Regions from separate parts of the Nocardioides sp. NPDC057767 genome, predicted to be linked through region 2. Evidence: riboswitches for the same ligand, from Rfam matches in the RefSeq annotation. Region 2 holds a riboswitch; the other holds the start of a gene.
What was found. A riboswitch is a leader RNA that binds a small molecule or an ion and turns the genes downstream of it on or off. The one in region 2 is predicted to bind S-adenosylmethionine.
Positions count from the first base shown of each region.

Region 1: another riboswitch for S-adenosylmethionine. It lies ahead of ACFVDI_RS03710 (aminotransferase class V-fold PLP-dependent enzyme); the one in region 2 lies ahead of thrC (threonine synthase).

Region 1 covers NZ_JBHVKJ010000004.1:85,829-97,257, forward strand. The annotation lists gene ACFVDI_RS03680 (hypothetical protein) at 1-435, shown strand, start outside; gene ACFVDI_RS03685 (protein kinase) at 444-1,892, shown strand; gene ACFVDI_RS03690 (MFS transporter) at 1,944-3,125, shown strand; gene ACFVDI_RS03695 (Fur family transcriptional regulator) at 3,189-3,614, shown strand; gene katG (catalase/peroxidase HPI) at 3,711-5,861, shown strand; gene ACFVDI_RS03705 (transglycosylase domain-containing protein) at 5,994-8,453, shown strand; SAM riboswitch class IV at 8,528-8,641, shown strand; gene ACFVDI_RS03710 (aminotransferase class V-fold PLP-dependent enzyme) at 8,697-10,034, shown strand; gene ACFVDI_RS03715 (biotin/lipoate A/B protein ligase family protein) at 10,074-11,129, shown strand.
Region 2 covers NZ_JBHVKJ010000016.1:15,543-26,971, reverse strand. The annotation lists gene thrC (threonine synthase) at 12-1,283, opposite strand; SAM riboswitch class I at 1,295-1,433, opposite strand; gene ACFVDI_RS10450 (GlxA family transcriptional regulator) at 1,518-2,429, opposite strand; gene ACFVDI_RS10445 (isochorismatase family protein) at 2,426-2,977, opposite strand; gene lon (endopeptidase La) at 3,046-5,370, opposite strand; gene otsB (trehalose-phosphatase) at 5,484-6,338, opposite strand; gene ACFVDI_RS10430 (LytR C-terminal domain-containing protein) at 6,431-6,952, opposite strand; gene ACFVDI_RS10425 (DUF3263 domain-containing protein) at 6,953-7,249, opposite strand; gene ACFVDI_RS10420 (trehalose-6-phosphate synthase) at 7,406-8,848, shown strand; gene ACFVDI_RS10415 (Gfo/Idh/MocA family protein) at 8,955-9,980, shown strand; gene ACFVDI_RS10410 (FMN-binding glutamate synthase family protein) at 9,984-11,429, opposite strand, start outside.

The DNA of each region.
Region 1 (11,429 bases), on a different contig from region 2:
GGGGAGATCCGCAACCACACCTTCGATCCCGGCGGCGAGGCACCCGGCCACTCCTGGACGGTCGAAGAGGTGACGATCCTCGGCGGAACTCCGTCCGACCGCTGGCGCAGCCACCTCCCCGAGTGGAGCGCGGAGGACCGGCACGACCTGTCGGCCGCGCCCGGGGTCGCCGAGATCGCCCGCGGCGTGATGGCGGCGGTCCAGGAGGAGTCGGAGGCCGCCTGTGTACAGAAGGCGGTCGCGTCCTACGACCGAGAGGGTTTCGAGGCGGCCGCGGTGACCGGGATGATGGTCCGGGCAGCCGCCGCGCCGCGGGAGACGAAGGTGCGGCAGATCGATCTGAGGTTCGACCGGCCGCACGCGGTCGTGGCGATCGCGCGCGGGGGAGCCTGGGAGGGCATCCCGCTCTTCGGCTCCTGGGTGAACCCGGCATAATTTCCGTCATGGACGCGCACCCCCCGATCGCCGGCCGCTACCGGCTCCTCGACCTGCTCGGAGCCGGCGGTATGGGGGAGGTGTGGCGGGCGCGAGACACCGTCCTCGACCGCGATGTGGCGGTGAAGCTGCTGCGCGACGTGGACGACCCGACGATGGCCGAGCGGTTCCGTCGGGAGTCCCTCTCCACCGCTCGGGTGGTCCATGACGACGTGGTCAAGATCTTCGACGCGGGCAGCGACGACAACGATGTCTTCCTGGTGATGGAGCTGCTGCCCGGCCCGACCCTGGCCGAGCCGATCAAGCAGCATGGCGGGATGCCGGTCGACATGGCCGTCGAATACACCCGCCAGGTGGCCGCCGCCCTCGGTGCCGCTCACCGGGTCGGCGTGGTGCACCGCGACATCAAGCCGGCCAACCTCATGTTCGACGGCGACGGCCGGCTGACGGTGCTCGACTTCGGGATCGCCTACGCCATGACCGGGGTCGATGCCGGGTTGACCCAGACCGGCCACGTGATCGGCAGCCCCTCCTACCTCTCGCCCGAGCAGGCCGCCGGTGACCCGGTCGGACCGCCCGCCGACGTCTACTCGCTCGGCTGCGTGCTCTTCGAGATGCTCGCCGGCAAGGTGCCTTACTCCGCACCGCACCCGGTCAAGATCCTGCACATGCACCTCAGTGAACCGGTGCCGCGCATCACCGACCTCCGCTCCGTGCCCGCGCCGCTGGCGCGGCTGGTCACGCGGATGCTCGACAAGAACCCGGCCGCCCGGCCCTCGATGGACCAGGTCGGGCACGAGCTCGGTTACGTGCTCACCGGCGCCGACCCCGACGCCACCGACCTGCTGGCCTCCGGGCAGGCTCCGCGGCCGACCCAGACGATGCCGCAACGTCCGCAGCGGCCGCTCGACGAGCCGATGGCTCTGCCCGGCTCCCGCACCGGCGTCATGCCCCGCCCCGACGCCCCGCCGCCCGTGCGCGGGCCGCGTCCGGGATCGTTGCGGAAGTTCCCGACCAGCCGTCTCCTCGGTGCCGCGGCGATCGTGATCGCGTGCCTCTTCGCCGCCTCCTGGCTCGCGGCGTACGAGCCGGCTTCCGCCGAGGCCGACCAGCCGTCCCGGAGCTCCGACGACACCGGCGGCTCCGACAACACCGACAGCAACTCCGAGGGCTCCGACAACACCGCCGACGAGAACACCGAGGCGTCGGACAACAAGACCCTCAACCGCCTCGACCGGCTGGACCGCTGGCGCGAGAACCTGGAGGGCTGGAACGTCATCGACGAGGGTCAGTCCCAGGAGTGGGAGGACCAGATCCAGGACATTCGCGACCTCGTCGAGAAGGGCGAGAGCGCCAAGCGGGAGATGGAGCAGCTCCGCGACGAGTTCGACAGCCTGGGCAAGGGCGAGAGCAAGGACGGCGAGAAGATTCTCGACGGGCTGCTCAAGGGCGACTGACCTCAGCAAACGGGTGCGCGACCTGGGGGTGAGGGTGCAGACTTCGCGTCCATGACCCGACTCCAGCTGGCCCGGACGGCGGTCTTCGTCGCCTTCGCGATCCAGGGACTGACCTTCGCATCGCTGATCACCCGGCTCGAGTCGATCGCGACCAAGCTCGACCTCAGCGCCGGCGACGTCTTCGTCGTGCTCGGCGTCACCACCGCGATCGGGGCGCTGGGCAGCGTCATCGCGGGCCACCTCGCGACCAGGATCGGCAGCGCGGCGACCCTGTCGCTGATGCTGGCCGGTGCCTCCTTGGCCGCCGTCGCGCCGGCCTTCGCGCCGACGATGGCGACCCTGCTCGTGCTCAACGGCGTCTACGGCCTCTTCCTCGGCGGCGTCGACGCCTCCATGAACATGCAGGGCACGGCCACCCAGGACGCGTACGCCCGCCCGTTGATGAACGGCTTCCACGCGATGTGGAGCGGGGCGGCCGTCCTCGGCGCCGTCTACGCGACCGTGACGATCGCCCTCGGCGTACCTCTGGGCCTGGACATGATCCCCATCGCGATCATCGGCCTGGCGGCCAACGCCGCGACGTTCCGGCTCCTGCTGTCGCCGGAGGCGGTCGACGCGGCCGAGCACCGGACCAGCAGTACGCAGCGACCCAAGCCCCAGCTGCCGTGGCTGCCCCTCCTCCTGGTCGCGGTGCCGACCTTCGCGATGTGGTTCATCGACTCCGCGGCCTCGGCCTGGGGCGGGATCTACGTCGTCGACGGTCTGGGTGCCGCCGCCGCGGTCGGACCCGCGATCTACGCCGCCTACCAGCTCGTCCTTCTGGCCGTACGTCTCCCCGGCGACCGCCTCGTCGCCCACTTCGGTCCGGAGCGGGTGATCCGGACCGGCGGGATCGTCGGCGTCGGCGCCCTGGTGCTGATCGTCGCCGCCCCGCACTGGAGCGTGGCGGCCGTCGGTTTCGCGATCCTCGGCGGCAGCCTGGCGATGGTCCCGCCGCAGTCGTTCGTCGCCGCCGCCCACATCTCCCCGGACAACGCCGAGGAGGCGATCGCCCGGGTCAACCTCGCCAACTACGCCGGCTACCTCGCCGCCGCCTCCCTGATCGCCGCCGTCGCCGAGATCTTCGGCGAGCGCTCGATGTTCGTCATCCCGCTGGCGATCTCCGTCCTGGTCCCGCTGATGGCCCGCCGCTTCGCCACCCGCCCCGCGTCGGAGGCCGTGAGGCTCGGCTGATCCGGGGCGAAAATTTCCGTTCCGTTTCTTGACTCATTCAAGATTTCGCGTAGTCTCTGAGGCGTGGGGAACGCGGACTACGAACAGCTGCTGAGAGGTGCCTCCCTGCGCGTCACTCGCCCGCGAGTGGCCGTTCTGGGGGCCGTCACCGAGAACGCGCACGCCGACACCGAGACCATCCTCGGAGCGGTGCGCGAGCGGCTTCCGGACGTCTCCCATCAAGCCGTCTACGACTCCCTCGCCGCCCTCTCGGCGGCCGGGATCGTACGCCGCATCCAGCCGTCCGGCTCGGTGGCTCGTTACGAGACCCGGGTCGGGGACAACCACCACCACGTGGTCTGCCGCTCGTGCGGGGCGATCGCCGACGTCGACTGCGCCGTCGGCCATGCGCCCTGCCTGACGGCATCTGATGACAACGGCTTCACGGTCGACGAGGCCGAGGTCATCTACTGGGGCACCTGCGCGGACTGCAGCCTGTCCCAGGGGTAGAGCCCGAGCCGGCCGAGCTCGTCGTCGGCCGGCGCAACACATGTGAATCACAGCGTCTGGCAGCAGCCAGTCCGATCAGAAACGGATAGGAATCTCATGTCTGAAGAGGCCGTGAGCAAGTGCCCGGTGATGAACGCAGGCCGCGTTCACCCCACCGCCGGCAGTGCCAACCAGGAGTGGTGGCCGAACAAGCTCAACCTGAAGATTCTCGCCAAGGACGCCCCTGTGAGCGACCCGATGGGTGAGGACTTCGACTACGCGAAGGCTTTCGAGTCCCTGGACCTGCCTGCCGTCAAGGCGGACATCGCCGCGGTCATGACCGACTCCAAGGACTGGTGGCCGGCCGACTTCGGTAGCTACGCCGGACTCTTCATCCGGATGGCGTGGCACGCCGCCGGCACCTACCGCAGCCACGACGGCCGCGGTGGCGCCGGTCGTGGCCAGCAGCGCTTCGCGCCGCTCAACTCCTGGCCGGACAACGTCTCCCTCGACAAGGCCCGCCGTCTGCTGTGGCCGGTCAAGAAGAAGTACGGCAAGAACCTCTCCTGGGCCGACCTGATGGTCCTGGCGGGCAACGTGGCGATGGAGGAGGGCGGCTTCAAGACCTTCGGCTTCTCCGGCGGTCGCGCGGACGTCTGGGAGTCGGACGACGACATCTACTGGGGTCCGGAGAAGGTCTGGCTCGACGACGAGCGCTACACCGGTGACCGTGACCTCCAGGCCCCGCTCGCCGCGGTCCAGATGGGTCTGATCTACGTCAACCCCGAGGGCCCGAACGGCAACAGCGACCCGATGTCCTCCGCGGTCGACATCAAGGAGACCTTCCGCCGGATGGGGATGAACTCCGAGGAGACCGTCGCCCTGATCGCCGGTGGTCACACCTTCGGCAAGACCCACGGCGCGCACCCGGACGACATGCTCGGCGCGGACCCCGAGGGCGCCCCGCTCGAGCAGCAGGGCCTGGGGTGGAAGAACGGCCACGGCACCGGTGCCGGCGCGGACGCGCTGACCTCGGGCCTCGAGGTCACCTGGACCTACCACCCGACCCGCTGGGACAACGAGTTCTTCCACATCCTCTACGCCTACGAGTGGGAGCTGTTCGAGTCGCCGGCCGGCGCCAAGCAGTGGCGTCCGAAGAACGGCGCGGGCTCCGACATGGTCCCCGAGGCGCACGGCGAGGGTAAGCGCGAGCCGCGCATGCTCACCTCCGACCTGGCGCTGCGCGTGGACCCGGAGTTCGACGAGATCTCCCGCCGGTTCAAGGACGACCAGGAGGCATTCTCCGACGCCTACGCCCGCGCCTGGTTCAAGCTGACCCACCGCGACATGGGTCCGAAGAGCCGCTACGTCGGCCCCGAGGTCCCCGCCGAGGACCTGCCCTGGCAGGACCCGCTCCCCGCCGAGGGTGGCGCCACCGACGAGGCCGCGATCTCCGCGGCCAAGGCGGCCATCGCCGCGTCCGGTCTGAGCGTGCAGCAGCTGGTCTCCACGGCGTGGAAGGCGGCGGCCACGCACCGTACGTCCGACCACCGCGGTGGCGCCAACGGCGGTCGTATCCGCCTCGAGCCGCAGATCTCCTGGAAGGTCAACCAGCCCGAGGAGCTCAAGCCGGTCCTCGCCAAGTACGAGGAGATCGCGGCCGCGACCGGTGTCTCCTTCGCCGACGTGCTCGTCCTCGCCGGTGGCGTGGGCATCGAGCTCGCCGCCAAGGCAGCGGGCCAGGACGTGACGGTCCCGTTCTCCGCCGGCCGCGTCGACGCGACCCAGGAGCAGACCGACGTCGAGAACTTCGCCTGGCTCGAGCCGGTCGCCGACGGCTTCCGCAACTACGACTCCGGGTTCCTCAACCTCCCGACCGAGTTCCTGTTCCTCGACCGCGCGAGCCTCCTCGGCCTCTCGGCCCCCGAGGCGACCGTTCTGGTCGGCGGTCTGCGTGTGCTCGGCAACAACTGGGACGGCTCCGACCTCGGTGTCTTCACCAAGACCCCGGGCGTGCTGACGAACGACTTCTTCGTCAACCTGCTCGACTACGACCAGCAGTGGACCCCGTCCGCCGACGAGGCGACCTACACCAGCTCCAACGGCTGGACCGGTTCCCGTGTCGACCTGGTCTTCGGCGCCAACTCCGAGCTCCGCGCCCTTGCGGAGGTCTACGGTGCCGACGACGCCAAGGAGAAGTTCGTCAACGACTTCATCAAGGCATGGGTCAAGGTCATGGACAACGACCGCTTCGACCTGAAGAAGTGACCTGCTGAGGTCGTACGCCGCGGCGTACGACCGACACGGAGGCCGGCCCCTTTCGGGGTCGGCCTCCGTGGTCATACCCACCCGGGTAGGATCAACGGCCGCTGCAATCAGTCGCCTAGGTCAGGTGGAGCAATGGAACACCGGAGCGCCGAGCCTCCGAAGGGTCCGACCGGTCCGCCGCCGTCGTGGCGCCCGCCCCCTCCGCCCGCTCCTCGGATCGCGGCCGAGCCTCCGCGGATCACGCCCAGCCGACCCGGTGCCCGTCGCGCCGCGCCGACTCCGTCGGCCGCCCAAGCGTTGCTCGCCCGGGCCGAGCCGGCCAAGGTCTGGGTGACCGAGAAGTGGGCCGTGGCCAGGGCCGCGACCAAGACGTCGGCGACGAGGGGCTCGGGCAGCCGGCCCTCCGCGCAGCCGAGCTGGCGGCGCTGGGGGAAGCTCATCGCGAAGGTGGCGCTGGTCGGCTTCCTGGCGATCGCCCTGATCGGCTCGATGACGGCGATCGTGGCGTACAACCGGATCACGGTGCCCGACCCCAACGCCGAGTTCGAGGTCGAGACCTCGTTCGTCTACTACAGCAACGGCAAGACCGAGCTCGGCCGCTACCAGGAGGGCGACCAGAACCGGATCAAGCTGGACGCCGACGAGATCCCGGAGCTGGTCAAGCACGCCGTCGTCGCCGCCGAGGACCGCACCTTCTACGAGAACAGCGGCGTCGACGTGAAGGGCATCGTGCGGGCGGCGTTCTCCAACACCACCGAGGGCACCGCCGGGGGAGCGTCGACGATCACCCAGCAGTACGTCAAGAACTACTACCTCAACTCCGAGCGGTCCTACTCGCGCAAGCTGAAGGAAGCGGTCATCGCCCTGAAGCTGACCCGGCAGAAGAGCAAGGACCAGATCCTCGCCGACTACCTCAACACGATCTACTTCAACCGCGGCGCCTACGGCATCGAGGCGGCGGCGAAGGCCTACTTCGCGAAGTCGACCAAGGACCTGTCGCTGCAGGAGGCCGCGGCGCTCGCGGCGATCCTCAACAACCCGGCGGGCTTCGACCCGGCCAGCAGCACCTTCCGCGGCAAGGAGAAGCTGCTCGGCCGCTACCAGTACGTCCTCTCCGGCATGGTCGGCCTCGGCTTCCTGAAGCAGGCCGAGGCCGACACGGTGAAGGACGCGCTGCCGAAGTTCCCGGCGAAGACGGTGTCGAGTCGGCTCGGTGGCCAGCGCGGCCACGCGCTCACCATGATCAAGGCCGAGCTGCTCGGCCTGAAGGGCGCCGACGGCAAGCCGCTGTTCACCGAGGAGAAGATCGACAGCGGTGGCCTGCGGATCACCGCGACCCTCTCGCCGAAGGTCATGAAGGCGTCGGCCACCGCGGCCAAGACCGTGAAGCCGAAGAACCGCAAGGCGTACGTCAAGAACGACCCGGAGCAGAAGAACGCGCTGCACGTGGCGACCGCCTCTGTCGACGTCGCCTCCGGTGCGCTGCTCGGCTTCTACGGTGGCCAGGACTACCTCGACAGCCAGCACAACTGGGCTGCGACCGGCGGGCACGCCGGGTCGACGATGAAGGTCTTCGCCACGGCTGCGGCGATCGCGAAGGGCTACTCGCTCGAGTCGACCTGGGCGGGCGACTCGCCGTTCACCACCTACACCGGGTCGCAGGTCGTCAACGAGGGCGAGCAGGCCGGCGTCGCCGACGGGATGGACTACGGCCAGTACATCACGATGCTCAAGGCGCTGGAGCAGTCGGTGAACACGGCCTTCATCGACATGACCGAGTCCATGGGCGGTGCCGAGGAGGGCCGCAAGGCCATCTACCAGACCGCGCTCGACGCGGGCCTCACGCCGGAGAAGGCGGACCCGAAGCATCCCGGCATCCCGAGCACGTCCGGCTACCTCACCGACCAGGACGACCGGATCGCGCTGGGCGGCGCCAACGTCAGCCCGATCAACATGGCCAACGCCTACGCCACCATCGCCAACGGCGGCTACCGCCACGACGTACACGTGGTGAAGAAGGTCCGCGACCGCGCCGGCAACGTCCTCTACAGCTGGAACGGCCGGAAGAACGCCCGGCACGCGATCTCCGAGGACATCGCCGCCGACGTGACGTACGCGATGCAGGGCGTGGTGCAGAGCGGCTCGGGCCAGAAGGCGCAGAGCATCGGCCGGCCGGTCGCCGGCAAGACCGGCACCGGCACCTGCACCAACGAGCAGTACGTCTGCTCGTCCTGGTTCGTCGGGTTCACCCCGCAGATCGCGACCGCCGTGCGCTACTCGCGCGGCAACGGCGAGGGGAAGCTCGACGGAGGCTGGATGCCGTCCTACTTCGGCGCCGACTATCCCACCGAGACCTGGGCGGCCATCATGGCGAAGGTCATGGAGGGCAAGGAGGTCGAGAGCTTCCCGGAGCCGGTCTACGTCGACGGGCCCGACCCCGAGACCGGCCACGAGGAGCAGCTGATCGCGCCGCCGCCGCCACCTCCCGAGGAGGAGGACGACGGCGAGGAGTGCGACCCGATCGCGGAGTTCTTCGGCGCCTGTGACGGTGACGGAGAGGACAACGGGAACCCCTGGGAGGGTCGTCCGTGATCTGAGATGCGTGCCCACTGATCGAGACGATGAGTTGGTGGGCGCGTCGGGTCTCGGGCAGCATCTCCGCCGAAGGTCACGACTGCCAGCGCGAAGCCCCGGCTTGCTGGCGGGCAACCCTCCCACGCGGTGGGGTGCTCCGGGTGACGACCAGGCCCTCGCCGAGGCGGCGTGGGCAAGCGCGTGCTTCGCCGGGCAGCCGTGGTGCGGCCCGGGGGAGCCATGACCCTGAAGGGTGCCTCCATGTCCCTGCTCCCGCTCGTCGGCTCGAAGACCCAGGTCCCGCTGCTGGACGGAACGAGCGTGACGTACGCCAACCTCGATGTCGCCGCGTCGGCGCCGGCCCTGCAGGCCGTGACCGACCGGGTGGCCGAGGTGCTGCCCTGGTACGCCTCGGTGCACCGCGGTGCCGGCTACCTGTCCCAGGTCTCGACCGCCCTCTACGAGGAGTCGCGCGCGACCATCGGCGCCTACGTCGGAGCCCGTGAGGACGACGTCACCGTCATCACCCGCAACACCACCGACGCGGTGAACCTGCTGGCCGGCTGCGTACCCGGGCGGGTGCTCGTCCTCGACATCGAGCACCACGCCAACCTGCTCCCGTGGCACCGGGTCGAGGCGGGCGTCACCGCCGTCGCCGGCCGGGACACGCTCGCCGGCACCATCGACGCTCTCGCCGGCGAGCTGGCCCGAGGTGACTACGCCCTGGTGGCCGTCACCGGAGCCTCCAACGTCACCGGCGAGGCGCTGCCGGTCGGTGAGATCGTCACCCTGGCCCATGCCCACGGCGCCCGAGTCCTCGTCGACGGCGCTCAGCTGCTCGCCCACCGCCACTTCTCGCTGGCCGCGACCGGCGCCGACTACGTCGCCTTCTCCGGTCACAAGCTCTACGCGCCCTACGGTGCCGGTGCCCTCGTCGGACGCCGCGACTGGCTCGACGTCGGCACCCCCTACCTCGCCGGGGGAGGGGCGGTCGACGACGTCACCCACGGCTCGGAGGTCGAGCTTGTCGAGACCACCTGGCAGCCCGCGCCCGCGCGGCACGAGGGCGGCTCGCCCAACGTCATCGGCGCCGCCGCCCTGGCCGCGGCCTGTACGACTCTCGGCGGCCTCGAGCCCGCCGAGCTGGACCGCCACGAGGCGTCGCTGAGGGGGCGCCTCGTGGCCGGCCTGTCCGCGCTGGAGGGGGTCGACGTCGTCCGCCTGTGGGCCGACTCCGAGGAGCCCGTCGGCGTGGTCACGTTCACCGTCGACGGCATCGAGCCCGGCCGGGTCGCGGCCTACCTCTCCGCCGAGCACGGCCTGGGCGTACGCGACGGCCGCTTCTGCGCCCAGCCGCTCCTCGAGCGCCTCGGGCTCGCCGGCGGCGCGGTGCGCGCGAGCATCGGCATCGGGACCGCGGTCGCCGACGTGGACCGGCTGGTGGCCGGCGTACGTGCTCTTCTCGCGGGCGACGTCCGCGGCGACTACGTCCTGGTCGACGGTGCCTGGACGCTCGCCGAGGACCCGCGGCCGCTGGTCGGGCCGGTCGGTCTCACCCGCCTGGCCGACACCGCCGGGTCGTGCGGCGCGGCGGTGTAGTGCGGGGATGAATCCAGGCGCTCACGGTGTTGACGAACTGTGAGTGAACGAGTGCATGGCGAGCGGAAGGTACGCGGCGGCAAGCTCGTCGTCGTCGACGCGACGGTCTCCGCCGACACGATCATCGACGTCGTCCTCTCGGGCGACTTCTTCCTGGAACCCGACGAGGCGCTGGGGTGGCTGAACACGGCGCTGGAGGGGCAGTCGGCCGACGCGTCCCTCGACCAGTTGACGGCCTCTCTGGATGCCGCCGCCCGTGACGCCGAGCTGGTCGGCTTCGGCACCCGTGACATCGCCCTGACGGTGCTGCGCGCGCTGGGGCGGGCCACGACCTGGGACGACCTCGACCTCGAGATCGTCGAGACCGGGCCGCTGTCGCCGACGATGCAGATGGCCCTCGACGAGGTCATCGTCCGCCAGGTCGCCGAGGGCCGCCGCGCGCCCAATCTGAGGTTCTGGGACTGGGCGAGCAGCGCGGTCGTGATCGGCAGCTACCAGTCGCTCTCCAACGAGGTCGACGCGGCCGCCGCCGAGCGGCACGGCATCGAGGTCGTACGCCGCGTCTCCGGTGGCGGCGCGATGTTCATCGAGCCGGGCAACACGATCACCTACAGCCTCACCGTGCCCGACACCCTCGTGGCCGGCATGTCCTTCCAGGAGTCCTACGCCTTCCTCGACGAGTGGGTGCTGCGCGGCCTGCGCAGCGTCGGCATCGAGGCCGCCTACGCCGGACTCAACGACATCGCCTCGCCGATCGGCAAGATCGCCGGCGCCGCGCAGAAGCGGATCCCCGGCGGCGTCCTGCACCACGTCACGATGGCCTACGACATCGACGCCGACAAGATGCTCGAGGTGCTCCGGATCGGCCGGGAGAAGATGTCCGACAAGGGCACCAGGAGCGCGGCCAAGCGCGTCGACCCGATCCGGTCCCAGACCGGCCTGAGCCGGGAGAAGGTCATCGAGGCGCTGCTGGCCGAGTTCGGGCAGAGCTTCGGGGCGCCGTACGTCGAGCTCGATCAGGGCACGATCGACGAGGCGGCAGCGCTGGTCGAGAGCAAGCACGACACGAGGGAGTGGATCGCTCGAGTGCCGTAGCCGGGGTGCTGCTGCACGTACGCGACTTCGTCGCCGGGCCCAAAAGATTTGGACTCCGCTGCTCGGAGCGTTCCTTGGATGAGATGGGGGGGTCCTCATTCACGACCGACATCACGAGCAGCGGAGCGTCGCCAGTTTGGCACGCTCGAACTGGCCGTCGCAATAGGTGAAGGCCCCTCCGGCCCTATTTTCTGTCGGTCGATCCGCAGGGCAGAACTCATGGAGTATCGAAAGTGTCTTTCTAGAGGCCTTCGACCCTGCCGTCGGCCACGGGCGCGGGAGTATGGCGGGGCTGCGAAT
Region 2 (11,429 bases):
CATCCACGGCCCTACGCCTGAGAGAGCCCCGCCTCCTCGAAGGAGTCGTAGTTGGGGGCGATGGTGGCGCGGGGGCCGACGATGCCGCTGACCGCGTCGAGGGTCTTGAGGCCGTGGCCGGTGTTGATGATCACCGTCTCCAGGCTCGGGTCGAGCGCGCCGGTCTCGACGAGCTTCTTGGTGACCGCGAGGGTGGTGCCGCCGGCGGTCTCGGTGAAGATGCCCTCGGTGCGGGCCAGGAGCACGATCGCCGCGCGGATCTCGTCGTCGGTGACCTCCTCGACCGCACCACCGGAGGAGCGGGTGGCGTCGAGAACGTAGATGCCGTCGGCCGGGTTGCCGATGGCCAGCGACTTGGCGATGGTGTCGGGCTTGACCGGGCGGATGGCGTCGACGCCGGCCTTGAACGCGGTCGCGACCGGGTTGCAGCCGGTCGCCTGGGCACCGAAGATCCGGTAGGGCTTCTCCTCGACCAGACCGAGCTTGATCAGCTCCTTGAAAGCCTTGTCGACCTTGGTCAGCTGGGATCCGGAAGCCACCGGGATGACGATCTGGTCGGGCAGGCGCCAGCCGAGCTGCTCGGCGATCTCGAAGCCGAGGGTCTTGGAGCCCTCGGCGTAGAAGGGACGTACGTTGACGTTCACGAACGCCCAGCCGTCCTCCTCCGCGGCGATCTCCTGGGCGAGCTTGTTGACGTCGTCGTAGTTGCCGTCGACGGCGATCAGGTTGTCGGTGAAGACGGCCGAGTTGACCTGCTTGGGCTGCTCGAGGTTGCTCGGGATGAAGACCGCGGTGGGGATCCCGGCGCGGGCGCCCGCGGCGGCGACCGCGTTCGCCAGGTTGCCGGTCGAGGGGCAGGCGAAGACCTTGGCGTCGAGCTCGCGGGCGGCGCTCAGCGCGCACGCGACGACGCGGTCCTTGAAGGAGTTGGTCGGGTTGGTCGAGTCGTCCTTCACCCAGATCTTCTCGACGCCGAGCTCCTTGGCGAGGTTCTTCGCGTCCAGGAGCCGGGTGAAGCCGGGCTCGGTGTTCGGGCTCTGCTCGATGTCGTCGGGCACCGGCAGCAGCGCCTTGTAGCGCCAGATGTTGCGGGGTCCGGCCTCGATCTCCTCGCGGGTCACGGCCGGGAAGTCATAGGCCACCTCCAGTGGCCCGAAACACTCCGGACAGGCGTAGTGCGGACCGAGGTCGATCTGGTGGCCGCACTCCCGGCACGACAGCGCCGAGGCGTTGCCGAAAGCACCCTCGCGCAGGCCCTTCGTCTCCGTGGTCGCAGCGCTCATGAGAAACCTCCTCCTCATCTTCCCCGATCACGTCTCTCGCGCCGGGCCGGAATTAGCACCTGCTCCGCGCCCTGCCCGTGGTCGGGAGGAGGCTCGCGGTCGGTTGCCGGGACTTCACTGGGCCGTTCCCTCAGTCCCTCTCGATGAGCAGTAGCGATCGTACGGCAGGTATCCGGCACCCCACACACTCGGGTTCCACTCCGTGGACCATGTGTCCACCACTTGGACCAACAGTCAGCGGGCGCGGAGGCGGCGCAGCATCCGGGCGTCGTCGAAGCCCACCGCTCGAGCGGCCGATTCCATCGTCGTGCCGGCAGCGAGCAGGTGGTCGGCACGCTCTCGGCGAAGCGCCTGCTGGTAGCGGAGCGGGGTGAGACCGGTGGCGCGTACGAAGGCACGGGTCAGAGTGCGCTCGCTGACACCCGCGCCCTCGGCCAGGCCGGAGAGCGGAAGCGGCTCGGCGAACCGGGCGTCGATGACGTCCTGCACGTGGTGGACGGTGTCGTCGAGATGGTTGCGGTGGCGCAGCAGGACGCTCTCCTGCGGCTGGTCGCCGTTACGCCGCGCGTAGACGACCATGTCACGGGCGACCCGCGCCGCCAGTGCCGGCCCGTGGCGCATCGCGAGCAGGTGCAGGCTCAGGTCGATGCCGCTGGCGATGCCGGCCGACGTCACGATCCGGTCATCGCCGGTGAACAGCACGTCGCGCACGACCCGGGCCTTCGGGTAGCGCCGGGCCAGCGCGTCCTGGAGATCGTGATGGGTGGTGCACAGGCGCCCGTCGAGGAGACCCGCCTGGCCGAGGGCGTCGGCACCGGCGCAGACGCTCGCCACCTCACCCCCGGCCGCATGATGGGCACGCAGCCGCTCGGCGGCCTCGGGGGTGAGCCGGGGCCCGGCGACGAGGTCGTACGCCGCCTTCCAGCCCGGCACGAGCAGCAGGTCACCGGGGTCGAGGTCGGGCCACTCCGCCGTCGCCGCCAACGGCAGCCCCTGGGCCGAGAGCACCTCCCCCGGCCCGGCACCGGCGACGTAGACGAGGTCGTAGGGATGACCCAGGTTGCCCGCGGTGTGGAACGCCTGAGCCGGCCCGGCGAGATCGAGCAGATGTACGCCGGGCAGCAGCACGAACACGACCTTGCTCACGCCGCAGATGCTGCCACAGCCTCCAGCTCGGCGATGGTCGCGATCTCGGCGAACCGGCCGCTGAGCACGAGCTTCGTCCGTTCCACGACCTCCTCGGCCGACAGCCCGCCCAGCGGCTCGGTGGTGACAGCGTCGGCCACGTAGGTGATCCGGTAGCCGAGGTCGGAGCCGATCCGCGCCGTGGTCTCGACGCACTGCTCGGCGCGGATCCCGCAGACCACGAGCTCGGTGACGCCGTGCTCGGTCAGCACCTGCTGGAGGTTGGTGGTGGTGAAGGCGTTGTGCGAAGTCTTACGCACCTCGACATCGCCGTCCCGCGGGCCGCTGAGCCCCTCGAGGTAGCGCACGTGACCCGAGTCCGGGTCGAAGGCACCGCCGCTGCCGGGCTCGGTGTGGAGCACCCACACGACCAGGTCGCCCGCGGCACGCGCGAGGCTCACCAGCCGGTCGGCGCGCTCGGCGATGTCGAGGTGAAGGGTCTGCTCCCACGAGTCCTTCTGGCGAAAGGATTCCTGGATGTCGATGACGAGAAGCGCCCGGTTACCCATGCCTCCAGTGTGCGAGCTGCCCGCTCGATGCACGAGGCACCAAGCGGGCAGCATCCGGAACGATCCGGTCAGGCAGCGGCCACCGTGCTCTGCGTGGTGGCCTCTCCCTCGGCGGGCGCCAGTGCGCCGCGTACGACATCCCTGACATCGCTCACCAGGTTGATCTTCAGCGCCTGCTTCACGTCCTCCGGCACCTCGTCCAGGTCGGGCTCGTTGCGCTGGGGCACGAAGACCTCGGTCAGACCGGCCCGCTGAGCGGCGAGCAGCTTCTGCTTGAGCCCGCCGATGGGCAGCACCCGGCCGGAGAGGGAGACCTCACCGGTCATGCCGACCTCGCTGCGCACCGGGCGACCCGTCGCGAGCGAGGTCAGCGCGGTGACCATGGTGATGCCGGCGCTCGGCCCGTCCTTGGGCACCGCACCTGCCGGCACGTGGACGTGCAGCGAGCGGTCGAGCACGACCGGGTCGACGCCCAGCTCGGCCGCGTGCGAGCGCACGAACGAGAGCGCGATCTGCGCGGACTCCTTCATCACCTCGCCGAGCTGACCGGTGATGTTCAGCCCGGTCTGCCCGTCGGACGCCGACGCCTCGATGAAGAGCACGTCCCCACCGAGCCCCGTGACGGCCAGTCCGGTGGCGACACCCGGGACCGACGTACGCTCCGCCGACTCCGGCGTGAACCGGGGCCGTCCGACGAGGTCCTTGAGGTTGTCCAGATCGACCTCGACGTGCTCCGCACCGGTGGCCAGCTTCGTCGCCGCCTTGCGCAGCGCCTTGGCGATGAACCGCTCGAGCTGACGTACGCCCGCCTCGCGGGTGTAGTTCGCGGCCAGCTCACGCAGCGCCTCGTCGGCGACCGTGACCTCCGCAGGCGTCACCGCGGCCCGCTCGAGCTGCCGGGGCAGCAGGAAGTCGCGGGCGATCGCGACCTTGTCGTCCTCGGTGTAGCCGTCGCTCGTGACCAGCTCCATCCGATCCAGCAGCGCGCTCGGGATCTGCTCCACGACGTTGGCCGTCGCGATGAAGAGCACGTCGGAGAGGTCCAGGTCGAGCTCGAGGTAGTGGTCGCGGAAGGTGTGGTTCTGCGCCGGGTCGAGCACCTCCAGCAGTGCGGCCGCGGGGTCACCCCGGTAGTCGGATCCGACCTTGTCGACCTCGTCGAGGAGCACGACCGGGTTCATCGAGCCGGCCTCCTTGACGGCCCGCACGATCCGGCCGGGCAGCGCGCCGACGTAGGTGCGCCGGTGACCGCGGATCTCGGCCTCGTCGCGAACACCACCCAGCGCGACCCGGACGAACTTCCGTCCGAGCGAGCGCGCCACCGACTCACCGAGCGAGGTCTTGCCGACTCCCGGAGGACCGGCCAGCAGCACGACCGCACCCGAGCCACGGCCACCGATGACCTGCAGACCACGCTCGGCCCGCCGGGCCCTGACCGCCAGGTACTCGACGATCCGGTCCTTGACCTCCTCGAGGCCGTGGTGGTCGGCGTCGAGCACCTCGCGGGCGGCGGTCACGTCGGTGGAATCCTCGGTGACCACGCCCCACGGCAGCTCCAGGACGGTGTCGAGCCAGGTGCGGATCCACGCCGTCTCGGGGTTCTGCTCGGAGCCACGCTCGAGCTTGTCGACCTCGCGCAGCGCGGCCTCACGTACGGCCTCGGGAAGATCGGCGGCCTCGACGCGGGCCCGGTAGTCGTCGGAGCCCTCGGGCTCGCCCTCGCCGAGCTCCTTGCGGATCGCGGCGAGCTGCTGGCGCAGCAGGAACTCCCGCTGCGTCTTCTCCATGCCCTCGCGGACGTCCTCGGCGATCTTGTCGCTGATTTCGGACTCGGCGATGTGGTCCTTGGCCCAGGCGATCACCTTCTCGAGCCGCTCCTCGACGTCCGGGGTCTCGAGCAGCTCGCGCTTGGCCTCGTCGTCGAGGTAGGGCGCATAGCCGGCCGTGTCGGCGATCTCGGACGGCTCGGTGAGCCGGTTGACCTGGTCGATGACCGGCCAGGCCTCGCGACGCTGGAGCACCGCGACGACCAGCCGCTTGTACTCCTCGGCCAGCTCCTTCGCGTGCTCGGTCGTCGTCTCCGTGGCGGGCTCGACCTCGACCCAGAGCGCGGCACCGGGCCCGGTCACGCCAAACCCGATCTTCGCCCGGCCGACGGCCCGCAGCACCGCCGCGGGCTCACCGCCCCGGAAGCGGCCGACGCGCTCGATCGTGGCCACGGCGCCGTACGTCGCATACCGGTCCCCCAGCCGCGGCGCCACCAGCAGCCGGCTCTCCGAGCCCGCCCGGGCGGCATCGATGGCAGCCTGCGCGGCCTCGTCGAGCTCGATGGGCACGACCATCCCCGGCAGGACCACGGCATCCGAGACGAACAGCACAGGAAGCTTGTCCATGCGGACCCTCCTAGAAAAGTTGAGTGATACTGGCTCAACTTCTGGGGGCAACCGGATGTTCCCTCCGGTTAACTTGTTCGCTGTCAGCGGACGGCGCGAGCTGTGCCACGCTGTTACACAGCCGCTGCGTCGTCAGCCAGCCGAAGCAACAGCCCCAGCACACCCTCCGGTCCGGCGACCTCGAGATCGGCCAGTCCGGCGAGCGGTCCACGGTCGGGCCCGGCTTCGGAGTAGACGAGCAGCGTCGGCGACCCGGTGGTCTTTCCCCACGCCTTGACGGCCTCGAACGCCTCGATGTCACCCAGGTCGTCACCACCGAACAGGATCGCGCCCGGCTCGACCACCGAGATCAGCGTCTCGATGGCGTGACCCTTGTGCATGCCGGGGGCACGTACCTCGATGACCTGCTTGCCGGGCTCGATCATCAGTCCGTGCTCGGCAGCCAGCTCGGTCAGCGGCGGAAGCAGGCGCGCGGTGACGGCGTCGGGGTCGGGGAACCGGCGCGTGTGGACCCCGACGGCGAGACCCTTCTCCTCGATGTAGGCGTCCTGCGCCCCGTGCGCGGCGAGCACCGCCGGGAGCGCCGCCTCGAAGGCACCCAGCCCCTCGGGCGGCGGCGGGCCGACGACGACCCGGTCCGAGCCGCTCCAGCGCTCGTTGCCGTACTGCCCGAAGACGTACAGCTCCTTGCCGAGCTCCGCGAACGAGTCCGCGATCGCGGCCAGCCCGCCCAGCTCGACGACCTGTCCAGCCGGGCGGCCGGTGACGATGGCGACCGCCTTCACCCGGGCCGCGAGCGCGATCAGAACCGAGGCCGCGTCCGGGTGGATCCGGGCCGAGGCGGGGTCCTCGACGATCGGCGAGAGCGTGCCGTCGAAGTCGAGACCGACGAGGGTCTCGGCGGCAGCAGCCGCGATCGCGGCGTACTTCTGCTCTCCTGCTGTGCCATCAAGCTGGAGTTCGGCCATGCCCCAACTGTGACACGGCAACGACCTCCGAGCCGACCGGGAATGCCGAGCCGTGCGACAGATCACACACCGTCGAGAACGGCCGGAACCCGTCAGAGGGCGCCGGTCAGGATGACCGTCAGCCGGTCACCCTTCATCGAGCCCTCCACCGACAGATGGGTGCGTTTGATGCCGAGGTCGTCGGCCAGCTGCTGGCCCTCGCGCTTCATCCCGCTCGGGTAGTAGACGGTGTTCTCCGGGACGGAGCCCATCCAGTTGTCCTCGCCGACGACGTTCCACCCGACCGTGGTCGCCTTCGCCGCGACATCGCCGGCCAGGCCGGCGATGTTGGACTGGTTGTAGACCTCGACGCTGACCTTGGCACGGTCGACCGGTGAGGGCTCCGCCTTGGCCGGCTTCTTCTCCTCGGCCTTGGCGGCCTTCGGCGAGGCGGACGCCGAGGCCGACGGGCTGCCACCGGTCTGGGCGATCTTCTCGTCCCGGCCGTCTCCGTCGCCGCCGGTGACCCAGAAGACGATCACCGCGACGACGACGGCCACCACGCTCAGCGCGATGACGGGCGCGGGAAGCGCGACGCCACGCTCCCCCTTCGACGGACGTACCCCGCTGATCATTCAGACCTCGAAGCCGAGCCGTCTCGCCGAGCGCTGACGCTGCCGGGCCGCACGGAGCCGTCGCAGGCGGCGCACCAGGAGCGGGTCGGCCTCGAGGGCCTCCGGCTTGTCGATCAGAGCGTTGAGCACCTGGTAGTAGCGGGTGGCGGACATGTTGAACGCCTCGCGCACGGCAGCTTCCTTGGCGCCGGCGTACTTCCACCACTGGCGCTCGAAGTCAAGGATCTGCTTGTCGCGCTCGCTGAGGCTCGCGGGGTCCTCGCCTGGGCCTGTGACCTGCACGTTGACAGCGCTCATTCCTCGTCCCCCGGTGTCGTCTGCATCTGGCCACAGACTAACGCGCCGAACTACACCGCTGTGGTTCACCCTTCGGCGTGTTACTCGACAGGTATTCCTGTGAGGGACCGCAGAGTACCCAGTGGAACGGCACCGCACCGAACCTGGCTCCGGTCCATTACAGTCGGAGATGTGCAGGCTGACCTGGTAATCGTGGCCAATCGGCTCCCCGTCGATCGAGTGGAGATGCCGGACGGCACGAAGGCGTGGCGCCGCTCGCCGGGAGGTCTGGTCAGCGCTCTCGAGCCGGTCCTGCGGGCCAACGACGGCGTCTGGATCGGGTGGCCGGGCGGCACCGACGAGGACCTCGAGCCGTTCGAGGACGACGGGCTCCACCTGCTGCCGATGACCATGAGCGCCCAGGACATCGAGGAGCACTACGAAGGCTTCTCCAACGGCACCCTGTGGCCGCTCTACCACGACGTCGTGGCCAAGCCCGAGTTCCACCGCGAGTGGTGGGACGGCTACCAGCGTGTCAACAAGCGGTTCGCCGAGAAGTGCGCCGAGGTGGCCGCCAAGGGCGCGACCGTCTGGGTCCAGGACTACCAGCTCCAGCTGGTCCCGCAGATGCTGCGCGAGCTCCGCCCCGACCTGCGCATCGGCTTCTACCTGCACATCCCGTTCCCCCCGGCCGAGCTCTTTCAGCAGGTCCCCTGGCGAAGACAGCTGCTCGAGGGGCTGCTCGGTGCCGACCTGGTCGGCTTCCAGCTCCCCCAGGCCGCCCAGAACTTCGTCCGCCTGGTGCGCCAGCGCGTCGGCCACAAGACCCATCGCGACCTGGTCTATCTCCCCGACGGGCGCACCGTGCACGCGGCCGCCTTCCCGATCTCGATCGACTTCGTCGGCTTCGACGAGATGGCGCACGACGAGGGCGTCAACCAGCGCGCCAAGGAGATCCGCCAGCAGCTCGGCGACCCGAAGAAGATCATGCTCGGCGTCGACCGGCTCGACTACACCAAGGGCATCCACGCCCGGCTGCGCGCCTTCGGCGAGCTGCTGCGCGACACCAAGCTCGACGTCGAGGACGTGATCTTCGTCCAGGTCGCGGTGCCCTCCCGCGAACGCGTCGAGCAGTACCGCAAGCTCCGCGACGACATCGACCGCCTCGTCGGCCGCCTCAACGGCGACCTCGGCCGCATCGGCCGCCCGGCCATCTCCTACCTCCACACGAGTCTCCCCCGGGCCGAGATGGCCGCGCTCTACCGCGCGGCCGACATCATGGTCGTCACCCCCTACCGCGACGGCATGAACCTGGTCGCGAAGGAGTACGTCGCCTGCCGCTACGAGGACGACGGCGCCTTGGTGCTCTCCGAGTTCGCCGGCGCGGCCGAGGAGCTGCGCCAGGCCTGGCTGGTGAACCCCTACGACATCAACGGGATGAAGGCCGCGCTCCTGGAGGCCTACGAGGCCGAGCCGAAGGAGCTCACCCGCCGGATGAGGGCGATGCGTAAGCAGGTCGCCGCCCGAGACGTACGCCACTGGGCCGACACCTTCCTCGAGGAGCTCGCCGCGGTGCCGGGCAACCACAACAAAAGCGTCCTTCCGCCCAACAGCCGCTGAGACGACCGGAGCGAGGTCGAGCGGCGAGCCTGCTCCTCCGCTCGCGCCGAGCGAGGAAGTGACCGCGCGAAGCGCGGAGACCAGCGCAGGTGGCTAGAGTCGACGCGTGACCACCAACTCTGACCCGATCAGGTGGGGAATTCTCGGCACCGGCCGGATCGCCCACTCCCTCGCCACCGACCTGATGCTCGTCCCCGACGGCCAACTCGTGGCCGTGGGCTCACGGAGCAAGGAGTCCGCAGAGACGTTCGCGAAGGAGTACGCCGCCGCCGACGGCCCGGTCCGCGCGCACGGCTCCTACGAGGAGCTGGCCGCCGACGAGGACGTCGACGTCGTCTACATCGCCTCCCCCCATTCCCACCACCTCGAGCACGCGACCCTCGTCCTCGAGGCCGGCAAGCACGTGCTGTGCGAGAAGGCGCTGACGCTCAACGCCGCCGACTCGCAGACCATGGCCGACCTGGCCGCCTCCAGGAAGCTGTTCCTCATGGAGGCCATGTGGATGGCGACCAACCCGATCATCCGGCGCCTGGTCGCCGACGTGAAGTCCGGCCGCTTCGGGGCCCCCCGTCACGTGCACGCCGAGCTCGGCTTCGTCGCCGACCCCGAGCAGCACCAGCGTCTCCTCGACCCGGCCCTCGGCGCCAGCGCGCTGCTCGACATGGGCATCTACCCGCTCACCTTCGCCCACCTGCTCTTCGGCGAGGCCCGCTCGCTGACCGCGCAGGCCAACCTGGGGACGGGCGCCGACGGCGGCACCTTCGACCTCGACCTGGTGATGACCGGGAAGTACGCCGGCAACGAGCTCTCCACCATGGTCTCGTCGGTCACGTCCTACTCCTCCCGCTCGGCCGCGATCGCCACCGATCAGGGCCGCATCGAGCTGACCGACTTCCATCACCCGTCCTCGGCGGTCTTCAAGCCCGCCGACGGGAGCGAGCCGGTGGAGATCGTCGGCGACGAGCCCGTCATCGGCGTTGCGTACGGCAACGAGATCGTCGAGGTGCAGCGCTGCCTGCGCGAGGGCCTCCTGGAGTCCCCGCTGGTGCCGCACAGCCAGACGCTCAGCCTGATGCGCCAGATGGACATGATCCGCGAGTCCATCGGCGCCCGCTTCGCCGACGAGTCCTGAGCCTCAGGCGGTCGTCGGCTTCTCGTTGAAGGTGCGGTGGGGGTGCACGACGTCGAGCAGCTCGCCGACCACCTCGGGGCCCAGGGCACCCCAGTGGTCCTTGTAGCCGTAGACGCCGGCGAGGGTGCGTGACTCGTAGTCGCCGTTCATGACCTCGATGTCGCGGGGCGTGATCAGGCCGGGGTGGGCGACGCCGACGGCGGCGGAGACCTTCGTCAGCTCCCTGCGCAGCGTACGCAGGTAGCTGGCGCAGCGGTCACCCTTGTCCAGCGGGTCCAGGCCGCCGGAGAGCCACTTGCTCTGGGTCGCCACGCCCGTCGGGCAGGTGTCGTCGTGGCACTTCTGGGCCTGGATGCAGCCGATCGACATCATCGCCTCGCGGCCGACGTTGATCATGTCCGCGCCGAGCGCGAAGGCGACGGCGGCATTCTCCGGCAGGCCGAGCTTGGCCGACCCGATGAAGGTGATCGAGTCGGTCAGGCCGAGCTCGGCGAAGGTGCCGTAGACCCGGGAGAAGCCGATCCGGTAGGGCATCGCGACCGCGTCGGAGAAGATCAGCGGCGCGGCACCGGTGCCGCCCTCGCCGCCGTCGACGGTGACGAAGTCGACGCCCCGCTCCCCCGTCCGCATCCTGGCGGCGAGCTCCCGCCAGAACTCCATCTCCCCGACCGCCGACTTGATGCCGACCGGCAGCCCGGTCTCGGCGGCGATCATCTCGACGAAGTCGAGCATGGAGTCGACGTCGGAGAAGGCCGAGTGCCGAGACGGTGAGGCGCAGTCCTTGCCGACCTCGATGCCGCGGATCGCGGCGATCTCCGGGGTCACCTTGGCCGCGGGGAGCAGCCCACCGAGGCCCGGCTTCGCGCCCTGGGACAGCTTGATCTCGATGGCCTTGACCGGCGCCGTGGCCACCCGCTCCTTCAACCGGTCGATCGAGAAGCTGCCGTCGGCGTTGCGGCACCCGAAGTAGGCCGTGCCGATCTGCATGACCAGGTCCGCCCCACCCTCGAGGTGGTAGGGCGAGATGCCGCCCTCGCCGGTGTTGTGCATCGCGCCGGCCTTGAACGCGCCCCGGTTGAGCGCCGTGATCGCCGGTCCGGACAGCGACCCGAACGACATCGCCGAGATGTTGACCACCGAGTCCGGACGGAACGCCTTCGCGCGCCCGCGTGGGCCACCGAGCACCTTCGCCGACGGGAGCCTGGCGGCCCGGTCGTGGTCGTCGGGAAGACTGTCGGCGAACGTACGGTGCTTGATGTGGATGTGGCCCTGCGTGTGCTCGATGTCGTTGTCGGTGCCGAAGCCGAAGTAGTTGTTCTGCTCCTTGGACGAGGCGTACACCCAGCGCCGCTGGTCACGGCTGAACGGACGCTCCTCGTCGTTGTCGGCGACGATGTACTGCCGCAGCTCCGGCCCGATCTTCTCCATCAGGTAGCGCGCGTGCCCGAT